2 linked regions of the Bacillus pumilus genome follow. The protein of the gene in region 1 interacts with the protein of each later gene in a pairwise test. Links are inferred from orthologs where the notes say so. Each region holds a gene or a part of one and is shown on either strand. Other genes may lie near its edges.

Evidence for each region.
Region 2: the proteins of GPS65_RS07800 (region 1) and sufU interact in binary tests that used the Escherichia coli proteins (3 or more experiments, as listed by UniProt). The link is inferred for Bacillus pumilus from one-to-one orthologs.

Annotation. Positions count from the first base shown.
Region 1 is NZ_CP047089.1:1,608,781-1,612,069, reverse strand. What follows is about bases 187-3,140. They hold GPS65_RS07800 (cysteine desulfurase family protein), read right to left. Parts: upstream 2,258-3,140; coding sequence 1,115-2,257; downstream 187-1,114. Other genes in these bases: GPS65_RS07790 (replication-associated recombination protein A), read left to right, coding at 2,905-3,140; cymR (cysteine metabolism transcriptional regulator CymR), read right to left, coding at 2,276-2,695; mnmA (tRNA 2-thiouridine(34) synthase MnmA), read right to left, coding at 187-1,019. In the rest of the region: more of mnmA, read right to left, coding at 1-186; more of GPS65_RS07790, read left to right, coding at 3,141-3,289. UniProt on the Escherichia coli protein: Master enzyme that delivers sulfur to a number of partners involved in Fe-S cluster assembly, tRNA modification or cofactor biosynthesis. Catalyzes the removal of elemental sulfur from cysteine to produce alanine.
Region 2 is NZ_CP047089.1:689,508-692,841, reverse strand. The notes cover bases 218-3,216. They hold sufU (Fe-S cluster assembly sulfur transfer protein SufU), read left to right. Parts: upstream 218-1,493; coding sequence 1,494-1,940; downstream 1,941-3,216. Other genes in these bases: sufB (Fe-S cluster assembly protein SufB), read left to right, coding at 1,958-3,216; GPS65_RS03450 (cysteine desulfurase), read left to right, coding at 284-1,504; sufD (Fe-S cluster assembly protein SufD), read left to right, coding at 218-284. In the rest of the region: more of sufD, read left to right, coding at 1-217; more of sufB, read left to right, coding at 3,217-3,334. UniProt on the Escherichia coli protein: A scaffold on which IscS assembles Fe-S clusters. Exists as 2 interconverting forms, a structured (S) and disordered (D) form. The D-state is the preferred substrate for IscS.

The sequences.
Region 1 (3,289 bases):
GTCACAGCACGAACAGGTTCATCAAAGATGACCATCGCTTCTTGCTCACCTGTCATTTTGACCTTCACATGGTGATCTTCTTGACGGTATCTGAATTTAGCTGTGCATGTTAATTCACCGTTTTCACCGACAATATGAGGACGAGTCCAGCTGATATTGACGGCTGAAATGCTTTCAGAATATAAAAGTGGATTGTGAAAACCTTGTTCGACAAACAAAATATTTTGTTCCAAGTCTTTTCCAACGACAAACCAAGGATCACCGCTGCCGCCAATGCCAAGACCTTGGCGCTGACCGATCGTGTAATACATCAGTCCATCGTGCTCCCCTTTGACTTCTCCGTCCATCGTCTGCATCACGCCAGGCTGTGCAGGTAAATATTGACTGAGGAACGTTTTAAAGTTTCTTTCCCCAATAAAGCAAATACCCGTTGAATCTTTTTTCGTTGCGGTTGCGAGCTCTGCTTCTTTTGCCAATTCACGAACCCTTTTCTTCTCTAAATCACCGATTGGGAACATGACTTTATCAAGCTGTTCCTGAGTCAGCTGATTTAAGAAATACGTTTGGTCTTTGTTCGCATCAAGACCTCTAAGCATTTTAACTTCATCGCCAGTTCTGTCGACGCGCGCATAGTGACCTGTTGCTAAATAATCCGCACCGAGCGACAATGCATGCTCAAGAAACGCTTTAAACTTAATTTCTTTGTTACACATGACATCTGGGTTTGGCGTTCTGCCTGCTTTATATTCATCAAGGAAATATTGAAACACTTTGTCCCAATATTGCTTTTCGAAATTCACTGCATAATAAGGGATTCCAATTTGGTTACAGACGCGGATGACATCCTCATAATCCTCCGTTGCTGTACACACACCATTTTCATCTGTGTCATCCCAGTTTTTCATAAATATGCCGATCACATCATAGCCTTGCTCTTTTAGCATAAGAGCGGCAACTGATGAGTCGACTCCACCGGACATACCGACCACAACTCTTGTGTCTTCTGGTCTTTTTGTCATCTTCATCAACTCCATTTTCAATGAAACAGCATGTGCGTTTCGTTCTTCAGGTGCTTGGCTGTTTCATTTTTCACACACGAACAAAAGAGGAACGTTTATTTGGCTAAGCGTTTGACAACAGCTGCTATCTTACGTGCTGCCTGCTTCACGTGATCCTCTTCATTCCCAAGACCGAAGCTTATTCTGACTGAGGATGTCAGCTTGTCTGCTTCTTCGCCATACATGGCGCTTAACACGTGCGAAGGAAGGACGGATCCAGCCGTACATGCAGATCCACTTGAAACAGCAATTCCTTCCATATCTAAATTCACAAGTAACGATTCGATGGAAACACCCGGGAAATGAACATTTAAAATATGAGGCAATGTCTCTTTCGGATGCCCATTGATAGAGAAAATAAGTGATTCCTCATCGAATACTTGCAGCATGATTTCTTTGAGCTTACCATAATGCATGGCTTTTTCTCTTCTATTTTGCTTCGTTAATTGAACAGCTTCTGCAAGTCCCACGATCCCTGCCACATTTTCTGTACCAGCACGGCGTTTTCTTTCTTGTTCTCCACCGAACAATTGCGGAGAAAGTTTTACGCCTTCGTTTACATATAAAAAGCCAGTTCCCATTGGACCATTTAGCTTATGACCAGAAGCAGATAAAAGATCAATATGAAGGTCTGCTACATCGATTGGCATTGTTCCAAACGCCTGCACGGCGTCTGTATGAAAATGCGCAGTGTGATGGTGCATGAGTTCGCCAATGTCTTTGATTGGTTGAATTACACCTGTTTCATTGTTGCCGTACATGATGGTCACAAGAATTGTATCATCTCTTAGTGCCTGTTTTAGTTGTTCTAGATGAATCAATCCCGTTTCATCCACATCTAAATATGTCACATCAAATCCTAGCTTCTCTAGGCGTTCACATGTGTGGAGCACCGCATGATGCTCTGTTTTTGCTGTGATAATATGTTTTCCTTCATGCTGCCTTGCCATAGCCACACCTGTAATCGCCAGGTTGTCCGCCTCTGTTCCTCCACTTGTGAGGATGACTTCCTGTGGTTTACAGTGTAATTCTCCTGCAATCACTTCTCTTGCTTCATCAAGCCACTTTCTTGCCTCGCGCCCATATGAATGAATGCTAGAAGGATTGCCAAATATCTCTGTAAAGTAAGGGATCATCTTGTCCACGATACGCTGATCCATCGGCGTTGTTGCCGCATGATCTAAATAGATTCGTTCCATTTCAGGTACACCTCTGATCTAAATGTAGAACATATACGCGTCTTGATTTCCGTCATCTGTATAGCTTGCCAAGTCTTCAAGAGTTGTATTGTCTAGTACGTCTTTTACTGCATCACGAATTCGAATCCAAAGTTCACGCTTTGCTGGTTCTTCGTTTTCAATAACTTCGACAGGACTAATCGGTCCTTCTAATACACGAATAATATCACCGGCTGTGATCTCGTTCGGTTCATGTGCAAGAACATAGCCGCCATATGCACCGCGAATACTTTTCACAAGACGGGCATTCCGAAGTGGTGATACAAGCTGCTCTAAATAATGCTCAGACAAATTATTGTTTTGAGCGATTGATTTTAATGATGTAGGGCCTTCGCCATGTTTTTTGGCTAATTCGATCATGATCGTTAGACCATATCTGCCTTTAGTTGAAATTTTCAAGTTAAACACCTCTGCGTTTTCTATTCTATGTCATCAATTATTTTTTCTGATTTCATATACGCTGATATATAGACCAAAAGCAATTATATCATACTTTTAGCCAACTTTCATTTGCCGCTTCTAGGCGCTATAACAGGACGGATCCCTTTTCTATTTGAAGAAATTTCGGTACTCTATACAAACAAGACATTGCTTTAGGAGAGATAATCATGAAACCTTTAGCGTACCGGATGCGCCCAAGTCATATTGAAGACATCATTGGGCAGGAGCATCTCGTTGGAGAAGGTCAAATTATTAGACGAATGGTCGAGGCAAAACATTTATCCTCGATGATTTTATATGGACCGCCGGGCATCGGCAAAACATCAATTGCGACGGCGATCGCTGGCAGTACAAGCATTGCGTTTCGGACGTTGAATGCGGTCATTCATAACAAAAAGGATATGGAAGCTGTCGCCGCTGAAGCGAAAATGAGCGGCCAGGTCATCCTCATTTTAGACGAGGTTCACAGGCTTGATAAAGGAAAGCAAGATTTTCTTCTTCCTTATTTAGAAAATGGCATGATCATTTTAATTGGTGCAACGACGGCTAACC
Region 2 (3,334 bases), 920 kb from region 1 along the record:
CAAATGCTGAACAGGAATCACGTGTTCTCATGCTGAGTGAGAAAGCACGCGGTGACGCAAACCCAATTCTATTAATTGATGAAGATGACGTAACAGCAGGGCATGCTGCTTCTGTTGGACGTGTCGATCCAATTCAACTGTATTACCTCATGAGCCGCGGGATTTCCAAAGAAGATGCAGAAAGACTTGTGATTTATGGCTTCTTAAATCCAGTCGTCAAAGAACTGCCGATTGAAGGAGTTAAAAAACAGCTCGTTTCTGTGATTGAAAGGAAAGTAAAATAATGAATATCAAAGACGTTCGTGAGCAATTTCCAATCCTTCATCAGCAAGTGAACGGTCATGATTTGGTGTATTTGGACAGTGCAGCGACTTCTCAAAAACCAAGAGTGGTCATTGATGCAATGAATGAGTATTACCGGTCTTACAACTCGAACGTCCACAGGGGTGTTCATACCCTTGGCACAAGAGCAACGGACGCATACGAGGGTGCGAGAGAGAAAGTTCGTGCATTCATCCGTGCTTCATCTGTCCAGGAGATTATTTTTACTAGAGGTACAACAACTGCACTAAACACAGTGGCGATCAGCTATGCTAGAGCAAACCTCAAAGAAGGCGATGAGATTGTCATTACGCACATGGAGCACCATGCGAATATCATCCCTTGGCAGCAAGCAGCAAAAGCAACTGGCGCCACATTGAAATACATTCCGTTACAGGAAGACGGCACGCTATCGCTTGAAGATGTGAAGCAAACGATCACACATCAAACGAAAATCGTCGCTGTCACACATGTTTCAAACGTATTAGGAACCATCAACCCGATTAAAGACATCGCAAAAATTGCCCACGATCACGGTGCTATTATCGTTGTCGATGGTGCGCAGAGCACCCCGCACATGCAAATTGATGTTCAGGATCTAGATTGTGACTTTTTCGCATTCTCTGGGCATAAAATGTGTGGACCGACTGGCATCGGTGTACTTTACGGGAAGAAGGACCTTTTGAATAATATGGAGCCTGCTGAGTTTGGCGGTGAAATGATCGACTTTGTGGATCTGTATGATTCTACTTGGAAAGAGCTTCCGTGGAAATTTGAAGCGGGAACACCGATTATTGCCGGAGCAGTTGGACTCGGAAAAGCGATTGATTTCTTAAATGACATTGGTATGGAGGAAGTCAGCCGTTACGAGCATCAGCTTGCCACTTATGCGCTTGAACGCTTTAAGGAGCTTGATGGTGCGACTGTTTATGGACCGCAGCACCGAGCTGGGCTTGTGACGTTTAATTTAGATGACGTCCATCCGCATGATGCGTCTACTGTTCTGGATACGGAAGGTGTCGCCATTCGTGCTGGACACCATTGTGCACAGCCGCTCATGAAATGGCTTGGTGTATCAGCGACTGCAAGAGCAAGCTTCTATCTGTATAATACAGAAGAAGAGATTGACCAACTCATTGCAGCGCTCCGTAAGACAAAGGAGTATTTTACGAATGTCTTTTAATGTAAACTTAGACACACTGTACAGACAAGTGATTATGGATCATTATAAAAATCCGAGAAACAAAGGTGTGTTAAACGACAGCATTGTCGTCGATATGAACAACCCTACGTGTGGTGACCGCATTCGTCTCACGATGAAAATCGAAGACGAAAAAGTCACCGATGCGAAATTTGAAGGAGAAGGATGCTCGATTTCGATGGCATCTGCCTCTATGATGACGCAGGCGATTAAAGGGAAAGATATTGAAACAGCTTTGAAAATGTCTCAGATTTTCTCCGATATGATGCTAGGAAAAGAATACGACGATTCCATTGATCTTGGTGATATTGAGGCGCTGCAAGGAGTGGCAAAATTCCCTGCCCGCATTAAATGTGCAACATTATCATGGAAGGCGCTTGAAAAAGGCGCATCTGCCGAAGATAACGGCAAATCATAAGATTGGAGTGAAAATGGATGGCTAAAAAAATGCCAGATGTTGGTGAATATAAATACGGCTTTTCTGATAAAGACGTTTCCATTTTCCGTTCAGAGCGCGGACTAACAAAAGAGATCGTTGAAGAAATTTCTCGTATGAAAGAAGAGCCTCAGTGGATGCTCGATTTCCGTTTGAAATCTCTTGAGCACTTTTACAACATGCCGATGCCACAATGGGGCGGAGATTTAAATGCATTAAACTTTGATGAAATTACGTACTACGTAAAGCCATCAGAGCGCTCTGAGCGTTCTTGGGATGAAGTACCAGAAGAAATCAAACAAACCTTTGATAAGCTTGGGATCCCAGAAGCAGAGCAAAAGTACTTAGCAGGTGTATCTGCTCAGTATGAATCTGAAGTTGTGTATCATAACATGAAGCAAGACCTTGAAGATCTAGGCATTGTGTTTAAAGATACAGACAGCGCATTAAAAGAAAACGAAGACATCTTCCGTGAGCACTGGGCAAAAGTCATTCCTCCGACTGACAACAAATTTGCTGCGCTTAACTCGGCTGTATGGTCTGGTGGTTCATTTATCTACGTACCAAAAGGGGTAAAAGTAGATACTCCACTTCAAGCATACTTCCGTATCAACTCTGAGAACATGGGTCAGTTCGAGCGTACACTGATCATTGTTGATGAAGGCGCACATGTGCATTACGTAGAAGGCTGTACAGCTCCAGTTTACACAACAAACTCACTTCACAGTGCGGTTGTTGAAATCATCGTGAAAAAAGGCGGCTACTGCCGTTATACAACGATTCAAAACTGGGCAAACAACGTCTTCAACCTTGTGACGAAACGTACAGTATGTGAAGAAAATGCAACGATGGAATGGATTGATGGAAACATCGGTTCTAAGCTGACAATGAAATACCCAGCCGTCATCCTAAAAGGTGAAGGCGCACGTGGTATGACATTAAGTATTGCCCTAGCAGGTAAAGGTCAGCACCAAGATGCAGGTGCAAAAATGATTCACCTTGCACCAAACACATCTTCAACGATCGTATCGAAATCGATTTCCAAACAAGGTGGTAAAGTCACATACCGCGGAATCGTTCACTTCGGACGTAAAGCAGAGGGTGCACGCTCAAACATCGAGTGTGACACACTCATCATGGATAACAAATCAACATCTGATACGATCCCTTACAATGAAATCTTAAACGACAACATTTCATTAGAGCACGAAGCGAAGGTATCAAAAGTATCAGAAGAGCAGCTATTCTACTTGATGAGCCGCGGAATTTCTGAAGAAGAAGCAACAGAAATGATCGTCATGGGCTTCATCGAGCCATTCACAAAAGAACTACCAATGGAATACGCCGTTGAAATGAACCGTTTGATTAAGTTTGAG